Regions from separate parts of the Paenibacillus sp. GM2FR genome, predicted to be linked through region 1. Evidence: riboswitches for the same ligand, from Rfam matches in the RefSeq annotation. Region 1 holds a riboswitch; the other holds the start of a gene.
What was found. Region 1 has a riboswitch for cyclic di-AMP ahead of PAEVO_RS07950 (universal stress protein). Riboswitches for the same ligand answer to the same signal wherever they lie in the genome.

Region 1 (8,011 bases):
AGAGCAATTGCTGGATGCCCCACTCGATATGGTGACCACAGAGGCGGAATTACGCGGAATTTGCCCTGGGATGAAAGGAGCAGATGCGCTTTTAAAGATGGTAAACGAGGTTAGTTAATTTTAAGTCCACACTTAAGGAAAGTAGGGGGATTTTTTGTTAACGGGTCTGCATATTGTCTTCCTTGGAGGCGATGCCCGGCATCTTGAAATCATTCGGTCATTTACTGACCTGGATGCAAATATTGCGGTAATCGGTTATGAAGATTTGCACGAACAACTTCATGAAGTTCAGCATTCCAAGCTTACGAGGGAGGTGCTTCGCAATGCTGACGTATTGATATTACCGGTTGTCGGTACAGACGACCATGGCAGAGTAGAGTCTTCATTTTCATCTGAAACGTTATTGCTGAACAAGGAATATATGTCTTGCTTGCCGAAACACGCAAAAGTCTGTACTGGCATAGCCAAGTCTTACTTGAGGAACCTTTGCGCGGAACTAGAGATCGATCTGATAGAATTATTTAGCAGGGACGATGTTGCCATATACAATTCCATTCCCACTGCGGAGGGCGCCTTAATGATGGCCATTCAACAGACGGAAATTACCATACATGGTTCGCGTTGTATGGTGCTGGGTTTGGGGAGAATCGGTCTTACGTTAGCCAGTATGCTTCAGCGCCTGGGTGCACACGTCAAAGCGGGGGTGCAGAAACCGGAGCAGTTTGCACGTGCATGGGAGATGGGGATTGAGCCGTTTTATACGAAAGATTTGTACGATGAAGGCGTAAATGTGGATATTATTTTTAACACGGTTCCGGAGCAAATCCTTACTTCTCGTGTGTTGACCCGTATTCCGCATCACGCTATTATTATTGATTTGGCTTCCAAACCAGGTGGAACCGATTTTCGTTTTGCCGAAAAACGTGGAATCAAGGCCTTGTTGGCACCAAGTTTACCGGGATTGGTCGCGCCAAGAACGGCTGGACGTATATTGGCGAGAACGTTATGTCAATTGATCCAGGACGAACGGAGTCAAAATCAAAATCGAGAGCAATTGGATATACTTGCTTTTTCTTCCGGGTTATGAGATCGCGAACGCTGTAAAACGAATCATTTAGAGAGACATCATTACTTGTTTATACCGGCACTTTGCCGGCCTCCGTCTAATCCCGTAAGAATCGGATAATGAAGCGCGTGGTGGAACGGCTCTTTCGTAGATCAGAAGTCGGTTTCCAAGGCTAGAGTTCGGGGAACTCCAAGTTAAGCTGGTCTCAGTAACCCCCGGAGAAGAATTCCCTGAACACTCGGCATTACAATCGATCGTAGGGGAAGTTTTGCAGGATAAAAAGAATTACTCGGGAGTACTCGTGCAAGAGAGGTTAGATGGCAAAGTGCGATCCATGAATGATCACCTATGTATACCCGCAGCTAAAAGGGGAACGTTTGTTCTAATGGCCGATATCCAAGATTTTCAACAGTACGTGCAAATTCAATGTGAGAAAGAAAGAAGGGAAACCATTAGGCATATGGCGGCGGGCACAGCCAATATCATCCTGAATCCTTTAACGGTAATCAAAGGAACGCCTCAACTTCTGGAAAAAGTTTGAAGGAGCATGTTTTCATTTTGCAATTTGCGGCATCTCCAAAGAAAAATGACAAGATAGTGTTATCATAAATTCAATCTAATGAGACTTCTTTTTGTCAAAGAAAACAATGATATATATCGTCACGAATGATAACAGTTTAATGTCATTAGACACCATACGATAAATCCGCACAAGCCAACTCCAAAAGTAAGAGAAAAACAAATATACTTCACAAAATAACCGTTTCGTGAAGTATTAAATTAATGTTATAATTTGGACGAAGAGGGGAGGGCGATGCGATTATGACAAAGCGCTGCATCGATGATTTGATAGATTCGTTTACGGTTGTAGTGAGGTCTTCTTGTATCTGTCTAATGACACAAAAGAGTCTATTTATTAGATAAGAAAGCTTGATTTATCAGGCTTTTTATTATTTTTGTAGCCATAATTGTGTCATTATAAAATGCACTAAAGTGGCCACATTGTAGGATTATGACATAAACTCGGCTACATTATAGGTGGCTTTGAAAAATATACATGTTCTTGTCCTATAATTTTCTGAATTCATATATTAAACAGATTATAATTCCATCAGCATTCCAGCATTGGATTCGATCCGTCTGCTGTCGTCTGAGGTTCAAAGCACAAGAAGGAAGTAGTTACCGCCCTTCGCGAAAGGCGCCTTTGACCTATCAGTATCATAATTTATTATTGTAAGTGTGCTTAGACAGCTCTATCAAAATTAAAGCATCGGGGAACTAAGACTTATTTATAATAATGTCTTAGTTCCCCGTTGTTTTTGCCGACTAACATCTCATGAGTTAAAACACAGTTTCAATCTATTAATAATTTCCACTACTTTCATTAGAAATGGTGATTTTCTTCCGCTGACATAGCAATTGATTTAGTTTCATGAACTGTACCATATGGATGTTCAGGCGGCGCATAAATAACGTAAATTTTTAGTGGTGTATTGCCAGTATTGATTACATTGTGCCATTTTCCTGCGGGTATCATAATGGCATAGTCATCAAATGCCATTTCTTGAAAATCTAATTTGTTTTTGCTATCACCCATTTGAACAAGCCCCTGACCCTCTTCAATACGTATGAATTGATCCGTTGTCGGATGAACTTCTAAACCGATATCATCTCCAACATTAATACTCATAAGAGTCACTTGTAATTTTTCTCCTGTCCATAAAGCTGTGCGATAAGTATTGTTTTGCTTAGCGGCTTGGTCGATGTTCACAACAAATGGTCTTCCTCCATAATCTCCTAATTTAACGGTTCTAAAATGAGGATTCCAGTGGTGATTGTTACAATGGTAATAATGAGGTCTTTGAATATATTTCCAATTGTTAAAATGCATAGGATTGTAATATTGATAATTGAAATACGAATTGCGGTACACCTTCATACCCCTCTCACTTGATTGTTTTTTTTATCCTATGCAGATGCCCATGTAGAAGTTCGCAATTGTAAGAGCTAAAGTCTAAGACAACGGAATCTTCGTTTCAACATAGGGGGGTAGATGAAAGTTCCAATTTTGTTATTTGAACTTGTTCCTTCAGCAGTTACAGTATATTTCAACAGAATAAACACTGCACAAAATGTAAAAAGTAAATGGTACATGAAGAGAAAGGACATATCTTCTTATGAATGAATTTTGGGATGAGCTTTGGAAATCGCTTGTATTAATTATATTCGGGATGCTCATGCTTCGTATATCCGGGAGAAAGTCCATTTCACAGATGACGATCCCTACGACGATTACGATGATTTCAATAGGTACCATCATTGTTCAACCAATTGCCAATGAAAGCATACTCCTAACCATCGTTGCTGCAATCGTGTTTATATCAGTGTTGATATTAGTTGAAATCTTACAAGTTCGCTGGAATCGTTTTGAAAAGTGGATTAAAGGACCGGCAATTGTTGTTATTGAAGGCGGCCAATTAGTGATCCATAATATGAAGAAACTGAGATTAACCGTGGATGCTCTGGAGATGAAATTACGGCAGCAAGGAATATCGAAGTTAAGTGATGTGAAGACGGCTACTATCGAACCAAACGGGCAACTTGGTTACGAATTGCATGATTCGGCAAAACCGGTAACCCTTTCGCAACTGGAAAACCTGTTATCAAAATATTTAAACGGTATAGTGAGTGGAAGTGATGCTTTAACCCCCAACCTTCAAAATCAAGAGACAGATTTATTTAATGAAATAAAAAAAGGAGATACCCACGTAACAAATAAAAGGCTTCAATAGCCCAAGCATTCATTGTAGTGATATAAGGAAGCCCCTCCAACTGGAGGGGCCTCCTTATATCACTTGTTTATCCAATCAAAATATGATCTTCCGCATAACCTATTTTAGATAAACGCTTTTTCTGAGCCAGCGCAAAAGCGAGCGTTAACGGACCCAAGCGTCCGGCAAACATCGTAACAATCACAATGACCTTACCGGGGGGAGATAGTTCACTCGTCAGCCCCATCGACAACCCGGTTGTACTGAATGCTGATGTGGCTTCAAACAGCACCTCCAGAAAATGTTCCTCCAGCATTCCCTCCGTGATCGTGAGCAGAAGGGAGACGCAAAGTACAACAACCAATGAACTCATGACAACAGCTAGGGCACGCATAACCGTTTCTTCGCCTATTTTGCGCTTGAATGCGTGAATTTGCCCACCGCCGCGAAACGTTTGGATCGTTGCCAAGATGAGTACAATCAGTGTATTGATTTTGATTCCACCTCCTGTACCTCCAGAGGCAGCTCCGATAAACATCAGAATAATCATAAGGAACTGGGAAGCGGCTAGCATACTGCTGATGTCAATTGTGTTGAATCCAGAACTTCGAGGTGTCGTACCTTGGAAGAAAGCGGCCAACACACGCTCGCCTCCGCTAAGCTGACCAAAGGTGGACGGATTCCAACTTTCCAACAATAGTATAGTTAGAAAACCGATTCCTGAGAGAATGCCTGTGCCCAGAAGAACAACCTTGGAGTGGAGAGACAGTCTCTTCCATGAACGTTTGCGGAATAGATCCACGACAACAATATAGCCGAGTCCGCCGATGATAAAGAGCATAACAATGGTAATATTAACGATTGGATCGCCGACAAAAGGTGAAAGACTGTCAGACCACAAAGCAAATCCCGCATTATTGAAGGCGGAAACGGAATGAAAAAGCGCATAATAGGCTGCCTGACCCCAACCCCATTCGTAATGCCATCGAATCGTAAGAATGACCGTAGCCAACGCCTCAAATGCGAACGCTATAAGCACCATATACAGCGATAGCTTGACTAAACCTTGAGCTGATGTCGAGTGGGTTGTTTGCTGAATGACAAGACGTTGCTTGAGACCTATTCTTTTCCCCAGTACTATGGCTACCATAACACCGAAAGTCATAAATCCGAGTCCGCCAATCTGGATCAAGATCATAATGATGACTTGCCCAAAGGTCGAATAAACACTCCCGGTATCTACAACCACAAGGCCATTCACACATATAGCCGAGGTGGCGGTAAACAAAGCATTCAATAAACCTACAGATTTTCCGTTTGTAGAAGATAGAGGGAGTGTAAGCAACAAGGTACCCGTCCAGATCAGCACAAAAAACACTACCATGATGAGCTGGGGAGGACTCATATTATTCTTCAACTTGTTTACGAATGAATCGATTTTGTAAAGGGCGGAGCGACGTCTGGTATGGTCATCGTTTTCGATCATGGTCATTCTCCGTAATAGGGATATTTATTTCGATGAGTATAAACTGTTTTCTCACATGTGTCACTCCCGTGTAATATTGATCATGCGCTATTTGGACTGGAAAGAAGAAGGGTCTAACACTTTTCCATTGCTTATCTTCAAATACCTGAATTCACTATTTGTCATTATTTTAAGTAAACCCGTATCGAAATCGGTATTCAATTCCTTGAAAAAAAGACCCTCAGCTACAGTTTCGCCTTCAGACTCCCCATTGCTGAGCCTATAATGTTCACCATTTCTGATAACCGTGACTCGTCTTCCCCGTTCATGGGTCTCGGTCATGTGATGTGCCATCCTCTGGACCGCCACAATGTGAAGATCCGTTTCACCTATCCGATTCAGTAGTTCATTAACGAAGGAACCCTGCGTAATTTCCTGCCATCGCGTTTGCCCGGATTGTCCGATGATTAATTGCGTAATATGATGATTTCTGGCTGTCTCCGCAATAATATCTGCAGCTTTACGATCTACGTTCGTTTTTGCGATAAATGTAGCGCCATATTCGTCGCATGTCGTTTGCCATGCGGCCATAAATTTTTCCTGTTCTTGATCAAGCACATCATCTCTTACAGGAATGACGCTCAATACGTACAGGGGGCATTGCAGAAGTTTAGCCAGTTCCCCCCCTCGGCGAATGAGACGTTCCCCATGGGGACCATAATAAACACAAACCATGATTTTTTCGTTATTTGCCATGAATAATTCTGCTCCTTTTCTTTTTCTAAATGTAGATACTCTGCAAACCATTCAGGAAAAAAGCCTGGGAGCAGAGTGTCTGCTTCCAGGCTTTGGACTGTTTAATATGTAACAAGTCAAAATGGTAAGAGGGTTCTCTCCCAAGGACGCTGACGAGGTTAGCTGCCGGATTCGGGTCTGAGAGTCCCCGTCCTTTCTGTTTAGAAAGAATTCACCCCTGAAGCCGTTAGTACGACCTCGATGGTTCCCCCGCTCCCCAAGAGGGGATTAAGCGATTATTAATTATGAAATTATCGTAATTCATATTATGCTAGTTTGTTCTAAATGTAAACCGAAATACAGCATAATAGCATTGCGAAAATTTGTTTTGCAGTAGCATCAATGCTTTGATAAGGTTAATACTACGCAGTAGTAGGCTGAACGGTTTCGTTTACTGAAAATTAGGACAAGAAGGAGGATATCTGATGTTTCGTAGCAAATCACAGCCCCAAATATCAATAAAGCAATTTCATTTAACATCTTCGCGTCTCATACTTTTAGGCTTTGCTCTCCCGATTGTATTAGGGGCTATCTTGTTGGCACTACCCATATCATCATCAACAGGCACCGGTGTCGGTTGGTTAAACGCATTATTCACTTCGACATCTGCAGTATGTGTTACAGGATTGGTTGTGCTGGATACCGGAACCGATTTCTCCCTCTTTGGCCAAATCGTCATCATGTGCTTGATTCAAGTTGGCGGCCTTGGATTCATGACATTTAGTGTGTTGATAGCCGTAGTCCTGGGTAAGAAAATCGGATTGAAAAACCGCCTTCTCATAAAAGAATCTACAAACTCTTTATCAACACAAGGTGTTGTGAAGTTGTCACTGGGTATTTTTCTCATTGCGTTTATAATTGAACTCATGGGAGCAGCCTTGTTAATCACTCGCTGGAAAGAGGAACTGGGTATGGGGCAAGCGGTATATTACGGTGTGTTTCATTCCATTTCATCTTTTAATAACGCTGGATTTAGTCTTTGGTCCGATAGTTTGAGCCGATACGTTGGTGATCCATTAGTCAATATCGTCATTACTCTGCTTTTTATTATAGGCGGCCTCGGATTTACTGTAGTTTTAGATGTGTGGAAGCATAGGCGGTGGACAAAGCTATCCCTGCATTCCAAGATTGTGTTATCAACTTCCGGCTTCCTTTGTCTCACGGGTTTTTTGGTTATATTCATCATCGAATTGTTCAACACCCATACGTTTGGCTCCTTAACGTGGGCAGAACGGATTTGGGCGGGCTATTTTCAAGGCGTAGTAACTCGTACCGCTGGGTTTAATACAATTAATATCGCTGAAATGATGACGGCTTCCCAGTTTTTTATGATCTTTTTAATGTTTATCGGCGCTTCCTCTGGTTCAACAGGAGGGGGGATAAAGACAAACACATTTGCAGTTCTTTTGTTCACTTTGATAAGTATTATAAGGGGCAAACAAGATGTTGAAATACTCAACAGGCGAATCCCTCAATCCATCATCCTTCGATCGTTAGCCGTCATGGTGATTTCAGTCGGGGTGGTTATTTTGGCTACTTTTGTCCTAACCATTAGTGAGCATAGTTTGCAGAAGGATTTTATGGAGGTTCTCTTTGAAGTGACTTCGGCTTTCGGAACAGTTGGTTTATCGATGGGATTAACACCAGAACTCTCACCCTTAGGAAAAGGGATCATTATTTTGACCATGTATATTGGCAGACTTGGACCCTTAACACTTGCATTCGCGTTGTCGCAGCGAATGTTCAAGCAAAAATACCGTTTGCCCGAAGAGAAGGTGCTCATAGGATAAAGCAGCTGACGTAGTACTTAGAAATAAAGTTTTAGGTAGTAGCAATGTACCTAAAGTGTGACGGCGTAAGGAGTATGAGGAAGTTTAGCCGGGTCATCGGCAAATTCCCCATATTTTTACGCTG
Region 2 (8,011 bases), on a different contig from region 1:
GCCGATGGATGGCGCTGAATTTGCTCGCTGCGCAAACGGCCGTACACTTCCGCCGTCGACACATTGATCGGCGGCTTCGCCACGATCACCCAGCACTGCGGCGGGTTCGGGATCGGCGTGAGTATCTCGCCGCGCCCCGTAGCCAGTGCGGTGCCGCCCGTTACGCAGAACGGCACATCCGAGCCAAGCTCTGCGCCGAGTGCGAGCAGCTCCTGCTGGGGAATGCCCAGTCCCCAGAGGCGGTTCAAGCCTCGCAGTGTTGCCGCTGCATCACTGCTGCCTCCTGCGAGTCCCGCGGCAACGGGGATTTTTTTGTCCAGGTGAATATGCACACCCTTTTTCACGTCGTAGCGCTCTTTGATTAGTCTTGCTGCCTGAAAGGCCAAATTCTTCTCGTCCAGCGGTATGTACCCTGCCTGTGAGGTGATGATGATGGTGTCCCGCTTCTGTTCGGACATTTCGAGCCGATCGGCGAGGTCGATCATCGTCATGACCATCTCTACTTCATGGAAGCCGTCAGGACGTTTATGAAGTACATCCAGCATCAAATTGATTTTGGCCGGTGCTTTTTCGTATATTTTCAAGAACGTTCACCTATCCTTAGCTTTTCCCATATGCTTGAACTTAACATATTCGAGGAAAAACATCTAATGCCTCTATATTAACAAACTCAGGCTTTGAAGTCATGGGACCGTTTGATTGGGGGTAAACAAACAGGGGCTTCCGCTTAACCGGAAGCCCCTGCCGCGTTATGGTCTTTCTGTTACAGATCGGATTTGCGGGCTGCCCGCTCGGCGAGCTCAATCGCCCGTTTTACCATGTTGCCGGCATCCTTGGCCTTAATGCCTCCCCAGCCTTCTTTTTCCACGGTATCGTAGAATCCCAATTCCTTAGCCAATTCGGTCTTCAATTGATCGGACATGATGCTTCGTCTTCTCCTGCTCATCAATCCCGCCTCCTTGGAAAATGTATTGAGTATGGCATGAACAGCATCCGGCGCGATGCAGTAGCTTTGAACCCTGCAAGCTTAACCTCCATAGCCGCATATGGAACGGATGAAGAAGCCTTCGCGCAGCCTTAGTATGTGTTCAACCCCCTCTTGTCATTCCCCCCGGATTGATGGCAACAAAAAACAGCCTCCCTGTAAGTGGAGACTGCTCTCTCATGACATATCGTTATGACTTGATATAGGTGATTCGCATCTCGTTGTCATCACCGGTTACCATGATTTCCACGGTTTCGGTCAGAATATCGGCATAACTGTAGGACACACGTTTAAAAGTTTGCTGGTCTTGATCCAGCTTCACAATGAAAACAGAAGGGTACGTTTCTTCCAAAACACCAGTACGCTCGACGGTCTTCCGACGGCCACCGTTAGCCCGAAGCGTAATTTTTTGCCCTAAATGGGCATCGAGACTGCGTTTGATTTCCAACAGCGCGTTTTTAGCCATTGTCGACGACCACCTCTTTCCTTGTCCATTATACAAAAGATTCAGTCATTTGTCAATTCAAAAACATTAATTATATCAGCATCAAAAATATATTGTCAACGTATTTTTTTTGACCCTGTATTTCTCGTGTGCATTTGCTTTAATATGCGCTAAATTGACAAGCTTTATGTATTTTTTTTGACAACTTTCTTAAAGAATTGAAACAAAAAATAAAAAACCCCAGCTTGTGGGGTTCTTCTCGGGTCTTTCTCCAATGGCCGATACGCCACCTTCAGAACACAGTACGGACTTAACTAACCGAAGGCGTAACCTTCAACGTGGACAAATCCTGAAGCTTGGGCAGACCGATCCGGTAGCTGCCTCTCGTCTCGATTCCGCCCACGCCCTGGCTGCCGCTGATCGTATGATGAACGACATCATGGATGTTCACGGTATCCCTGACCGACGTATAGGCTGCCTTGGCGGCAACGTAGACGGGATCCAGCGCATGGATGAGGATTCGCCCTGGTGAGCTGGCAAAATTGGCTCCAGCCTGCAGCAGCGCTTCAAAATGCGATTGGCACGCCCCGGCTACAATGACCAGGGAATCCAGATTGCGCTCATATTGACGCGCTACCTGAATGGCCGTAACAAAGTTGTGTGAATTCTTATAGCTGTCCAGGCTATATAAATCGTATGGCTGTCGTCTCTTCAGAACTCCATCATGACCTGTAATTACAACGATATCAGGTCTTACCCGCGGAAGAAGACGATATAATGAATCGGCCATCCCCGACTCATTGATATAATGGCCTTCCGCTGGGACCCGAAGTTGATTGTACAAGGTCAAACTCTTTTTCAGGTATTGGGGATCTCCATCCAAATGCAGTACCTTGCCCGGCACGTCAAAATATCCTTTATCCGCAAGCTGTCCGCCTTCAATATTGCGCAGGCTCGCCAGTTGACGCTCGCCCTGCTCCTGTCTGTGCTTCTGCAGGCGGTCCAGCGACTCATTGGCTTTGATCTGTGCCTGCTTTGTTCGTTCGCTTAAGGTGGGATGCGGGACCGTGACCAGATCATCAGCGGGAGCATCGGCCAGTAACCGGAATTCCGTCCCTTTGATGACAATATTATTATTTTGCCGCATGCCTTCTACCCGGAACGTTACATCGCCGCCGTAGGATTTACGAACGACCAAGTCTCCCAAGTTCATCACAACATCACCCCTACCCTATGGTATGGGCCACTGTGACTATTGGTTCTTACGAAACATCAATTTATCGCGTTGAGACCTTCACGGGTCTTATGGGCTCTCTAATGGCTGTATTAACGTATATCCGCATTGTACAATATGTTGCTAAGCCGGGCATACTCTTCAATACTCAGGGTCTCACCGCGCCGTGAGGGCTCGATGCCCGCTTCCTGGAGCAATTGTTCCAGCCGTTCACGACCTTCTCCTGGAAAAAACCGGCTCTTCAGATTGTTGGCAATCGTCTTCCTCCGCTGTGCGAAAGAAGCCTGGACCACCTCGAAGAAGAACCCTTCGTCTTCTACGCTGACAGGAGGCTGTTCCCGGACCGCCAGGCGGATAACCGCCGAAGCGACATTCGGCTGCGGGATAAACACCGTGTGCGGCACAATACAGACCAGCTTAGGTTCACTGTAATATTGAACGGCAATACTAAGGCTGCCGTAATCCTTGCTTCCCGGTGCCGCTGCCATCCGCTCTGCCACTTCTTTCTGAATCATCACCACGATATTCTCCAGCGGCAGCTTTTCCTCCAGCAGCTTCATGAGAATCGGCGTCGTTACATAATACGGCAGATTGGCAACCACACTTACCTTCGATACGTCCGCGAAATCCTGACGGAACAGCTCATGAAGATCCACCTTCAGTACATCCCCATGATGCACCTTCACATTCTCATAGGGCTCCAGGACCTCCCTCAGGATGGGAATCAGGCGCTGATCAATTTCGACCGCGGTGACGGTTCCTGCCGTCTGTGCCAGCTTCTCGGTTAATGCACCGATACCAGGACCGATCTCAAGAGCTCCCTTATCTTCATCCAGTCCTGCAGCTTCCACAATTTTATACAGAATATTCTGATCAATGAGAAAGTTTTGACCCAGACTCTTCTTGAAGGAGAATCCATGCCGTGAGATGATCTCCTTCGTCCGTCTTGGTGTTGATATATCCTCGATCCGATTCATTGGCTTACGCCCCCTTCTTCCAGTTGTGCAAGTGCGGCCAGAAATTCTTCACGCGATATTTGAAACATGGCCAATCGTTTATGGAATTGCTTGCTGTTGCAATATCCGATCCCCAGCAGATTCCCCATCGCCATACGTCTTGCCGCCGCCTCCGGGTGAGCTGATAATCCAGCCTCCAGCATGTCCTCCAAGCTGATCAGGCTCTCTCCACCCTCAAAGGAGGTATGAACCCGCTCGAGCGCACGCCGTATCGCCTCTGGCGAGGCATTCTCCACGCCGATATCCCCTTTGCGGGTAGCATCTGCTTCCGGAATAAAGGCATGCTTGCAGCCAGGCACCCCCTGATCCACGATTTTGCGGATCCGCTCCCCTGCATGATCAGGATCCGTCAATATAATAACGCCTCTGCGCTCCTGGGCAAGCGCTATGCGTTTCAGGATTTGCTTGTTGATCGCTGAACCGCCCGTTTCGATCGTATCGGCGTCTACGGCCCGTTTAATGGCAACGGTATCGTCTCTGCCTTCCACAACAATCACTTCTTTAATCATGCGTTCGTTCTCTTCCTTCCCAAGCAAAGCAGGCCTGTACAACTTTAAGGTTCAACCAACTTAGCCTTAAATACTCCGTTCTTAACAAAACAAAAGAAGAGGAAATATTCCCTCTTCTTGATCATCATATATTATAAGCTAAATAGTATAGCATTAGAATGGCAATGTAAATTGGAATTCATGCGTCTAGTTCAATTCAGGTTTAACCGGACCGATCACGTAAACGGTGCGGCCGCTCTTCCGGCCGAAATTCATGGCCGATTTCAACGAATCGTAATAAACATCGATTTTGTTGCCTTTGATGGCACCGCCCGTATCTTCAGCACGCCGGAAGCCAATGCCTTCGATATAGACCCACCATCCGATTGGGATGATGTTAGGGTCAACGGCGATGGTGCGCCCTTCAGTAACGCGTGTGCCGGATGCAGTGCGCGTACCGATTCCTTGCTGCTCGGCGGAATACGCCGTCATCGACACGTTGTTCAATACCTTCTTGTATTTAAAATCAACGCCTGCGCGGGAGACTACATTGTTCTCCACAGCCTTGGCGGTCGTTACTTTTTTCGTGCCCGACAATTTAGCCGGTGTAGCTTTTACATCGGTGGCTGCCGCCTGAACGATAACAGGTTTCTCCACTTTTTTCGTGCCTATGGCAATGATTTTATCCTTCGTTCTGCGCTCAATCTCTTGGGAGACCTTCGTCTTGGAAACCAGCTTGCCATTGTGGTAGACCTTCTCGTAATGGTTCACCATGAGACCAGGCTCGCCCCGCTGAATGACGCGGTTATCGCCCTTTTCAAGCGATGGGTCGGCTGTCTTGATCACGCGGAATTCGCGGTCTTCCGTCTCCTTGACTTTTTGTTTCGTGACGCGAACGACATGGATATTCATATTGCTGGTCAGCTTCGTGTCTTGCGACGGTTGTACTATATCTTCACCCTGGATCGTAACGCCAGCCTCTTTGAGTACATGATCAACCGTATCCTGGGATGTAAATATGGTTTTGGTTGTGCTGCCTACCGTAACTTTGACTGGAATTGCCCGTTCAATGATAATTCGGTCTCCGTCCTGGATCGCGCCGTTCAGAGGCATCGAAATCTGATCCTGGGGACTCAACGTGATCGCTTGCTCATCCAGCAATTCCTGCAGCAACGATCCACGTGTTTCCACCGTAGTGACCCGGCCGTCGACGACAAGCTGAACCTCCTTGCCTGCCTGATCATGTACAACCAACGATATGAGAAGTGATACCGTAACGGCACCCATGGCGCCGAGCAACATCAGTTGACGCAAATTGTCATGCTTCCATCTCAATGCGTAAGACATGCTGGATGATTGTGATTCATGGGTTTCTTCAGGTTGAAAAATGCCCACTATTCCATCCTCCTTCATAGTCCCGCCGTCTAGGTAAACGCATGAATGCATTTGACGTGACTATAGCAATTTTTCTCACAGGGCATCCTGCTATCTATCTACACCCTGCGTCAATTCCCGTCTTCCGTCCATCTGCCATCACCTCCTGTTTACCAAGAGTATGATGATCCCTTCTCCATTATTCAAAAATAAAAGAAAGCCATTGAAAGAGTACTAGAGGCTCTAACGTGGCTTCCTGATGAATGAAATCATGGAAATGGTATGCACGAGATTTCCCCTCTTATTTCGCTTACGGAGTTAGCTGTCGGGTTCGGACGTAAGAGAGACGCCCTATATCCGGATACCCGCTCATGGCGAGATCCTTCAAATTCACCCCAAAGACCCGAAAAAGAAATCAAATACAGCTTCGTGCATTCAGACCAGTATGCACTGCAGTATCGGTTCCCCCGTTCTCCAGAATTTCGGAGATTAAGCGAGACGGTTCATGAAATATTCGGCTGCGATCTGCACATCACAGCTTCTTATCACTGAAAAGATGATATCCTGTTTACATGCAGGTTGTAAAGCAACATTCAACCACATTTTCTCATGTAAAAGGTTAAAATATTGTAATATCAACGCCTTTTCTGATTAAAAAACTTTAATTAATCGCGATTGCTCTCTTTTTCATCGCTTTTGCTCTCGTTTTCGTTAAATGCCAAATCGTTCCAGCGCATTTTTGGTGGTAATTTGGGCCAATTCCTCATAGGACAACCCTCGAATTTCGGCTGCGGCCTCCGCCACCAATTTTACATATGCGGTCTCATTTCGTTTTCCGCGGAAGGGATGGGGGGTCAGGTAAGGCGCGTCCGTTTCGATCAATAATCGATCAAGCGGAACCTGTGCCAAAACCTCTTTGGGCTGCTTCGCATTCTTGAACGTAATCGGCCCGCCAAATGAGATATGGAATCCCATATCCAAGCACATTTTGGCCGTTTCCCAGCTTCCGGAGAAGGAATGCATGACACCGCCGACTTCGGAGGCTTTTTCCTCCCGCAAAATGTTAACGATATCTTCATGCGCATCCCGATTATGAATGACAATGGGCATGTTCAACTCCCGGGCAAGTCCGATCTGACGTCGAAGCACACGGTGCTGGACTTCTTTCGGGGATGTATCCCAATAATAATCCAAACCGATCTCACCGATTGCCACCACTTTCTCATGACTGCATAAAGCAGCGATCCAATCGAGATCCTGATCCTCCATGGTAATCGCATCTACAGGATGCCAGCCCACCGCCGCGTAAATAAAATCATAAGTCTCTGCCAGCTTCATCGTGGTCGGGATCGTCTCCCGGTTAAATCCGATATTGATCATCCTGGTGACGCCGGCTTCAAGCGCCCGCTGGATAGCCGCTTCCCGGTCTTCGTCGAATTGGGGAGCGTCCATATGAGTGTGCGTGTCGAACAGCATTATATTCACACTCTCCTTCCTGTCGTTTCTGTGTCGTATATCTTCCATTAGTTGGGTAAATTACAAATGCACCAAGCGTTGTTTATTCCCACTAGGTTAATGTTGTTGTTTGAAAACACCGGCTATCTTCTCCGGCATTTGAGCCAACAGCGGACCCACCTTCTCCTCCGGATAATAAAGATGGTACCGTCCTTTATGAATGCCGCTGATCGAGCGTACAATATCGGATACCTCCGAGATTTCCTTCAGCTCATCATGCCGATCCAGAAGCAGAATCTGTTTTTCGTTAAGCGGCATATCGGAATGAACTTTATCATAAGGAAGATCGGTTGGAAAATCAATCTCCAGGTCATATTCCGGATGTAATCCCACGGTACGGAACGCTTGGCGTATCCCGTCGATCGTTTCCAGATCGATATTGTCGATTTCTACATATTTGTAGAGCTTTCGGTGCATGAAACGGCCGCATAATTCGCTAAGAAGCTTGTCTTCTTCCTCCGTCCATTGCAGAAAGGAGGTTTGAATCAGAGCTTCATCAAGACGCAGGTATTGATTCACGTCAATATGGCCTGCAAACAACGCAGGAAGCGGCTCTACCATGAACCGGAAAGCATACCCGCTGTCATGCAGTTCCTTTGCCCGGCGGAAGATTTGGCGCAGGATGATCTCGGAGCTTCGCGTGACGGGATGAAAATATACCTGCCAGTACATCTGATACCGTGACATCAGGTAATCCTCCACGGCGTGCATGCCTGATTCCTTTACAACGACCCGATCCCGGTATGGCCGCAGCATCCGCAAGATCCGGTCAATATCAATCGTTCCATAATTAACCCCCGTATAATACGCATCCCTTAGCAAATAATCCATCCGGTCTGCGTCCAGCGGACTAGTGACCAGGTTTATCACGATCGGTTTATCGTAGGTTTTGTTAATAACCGAAGCCACTTTCTCGGGGAAATCCGCTCCGAGCTCCCGCAGTACCTGATTGAC

Region 2: linked by a shared signal. The riboswitch ahead of PAEVO_RS33305 (3D domain-containing protein) and the one ahead of PAEVO_RS07950 (universal stress protein) in region 1 are both predicted to bind cyclic di-AMP.

Annotation. Positions count from the first base shown of each region.
Region 1 covers NZ_MKZM01000008.1:1,752,547-1,760,557, reverse strand. The annotation lists partial or broken gene PAEVO_RS07980 (YunC family protein) at 1-118, shown strand, start outside; gene dpsA (dipicolinate synthase subunit DpsA) at 155-1,087, shown strand; gene PAEVO_RS34195 (hypothetical protein) at 1,401-1,607, shown strand; gene PAEVO_RS07965 (cupin domain-containing protein) at 2,451-3,005, opposite strand; gene PAEVO_RS07960 (DUF421 domain-containing protein) at 3,244-3,858, shown strand; gene PAEVO_RS07955 (TrkH family potassium uptake protein) at 3,926-5,323, opposite strand; gene PAEVO_RS07950 (universal stress protein) at 5,411-6,058, opposite strand; cyclic di-AMP (ydaO/yuaA leader) riboswitch at 6,191-6,342, opposite strand; gene PAEVO_RS07945 (TrkH family potassium uptake protein) at 6,523-7,887, shown strand.
Region 2 covers NZ_MKZM01000015.1:44,725-52,735, forward strand. The annotation lists gene ispE (4-(cytidine 5'-diphospho)-2-C-methyl-D-erythritol kinase) at 1-584, opposite strand, end outside; gene PAEVO_RS33280 (small, acid-soluble spore protein, alpha/beta type) at 764-946, opposite strand; gene veg (biofilm formation stimulator Veg) at 1,176-1,451, opposite strand; gene yabG (sporulation peptidase YabG) at 1,741-2,643, opposite strand; gene rsmA (16S rRNA (adenine(1518)-N(6)/adenine(1519)-N(6))-dimethyltransferase RsmA) at 2,757-3,641, opposite strand; gene rnmV (ribonuclease M5) at 3,638-4,189, opposite strand; gene PAEVO_RS33305 (3D domain-containing protein) at 4,376-5,563, opposite strand; cyclic di-AMP (ydaO/yuaA leader) riboswitch at 5,834-6,048, opposite strand; gene PAEVO_RS33310 (TatD family hydrolase) at 6,254-7,021, opposite strand; gene PAEVO_RS33315 (HD domain-containing protein) at 7,115-8,011, opposite strand, start outside.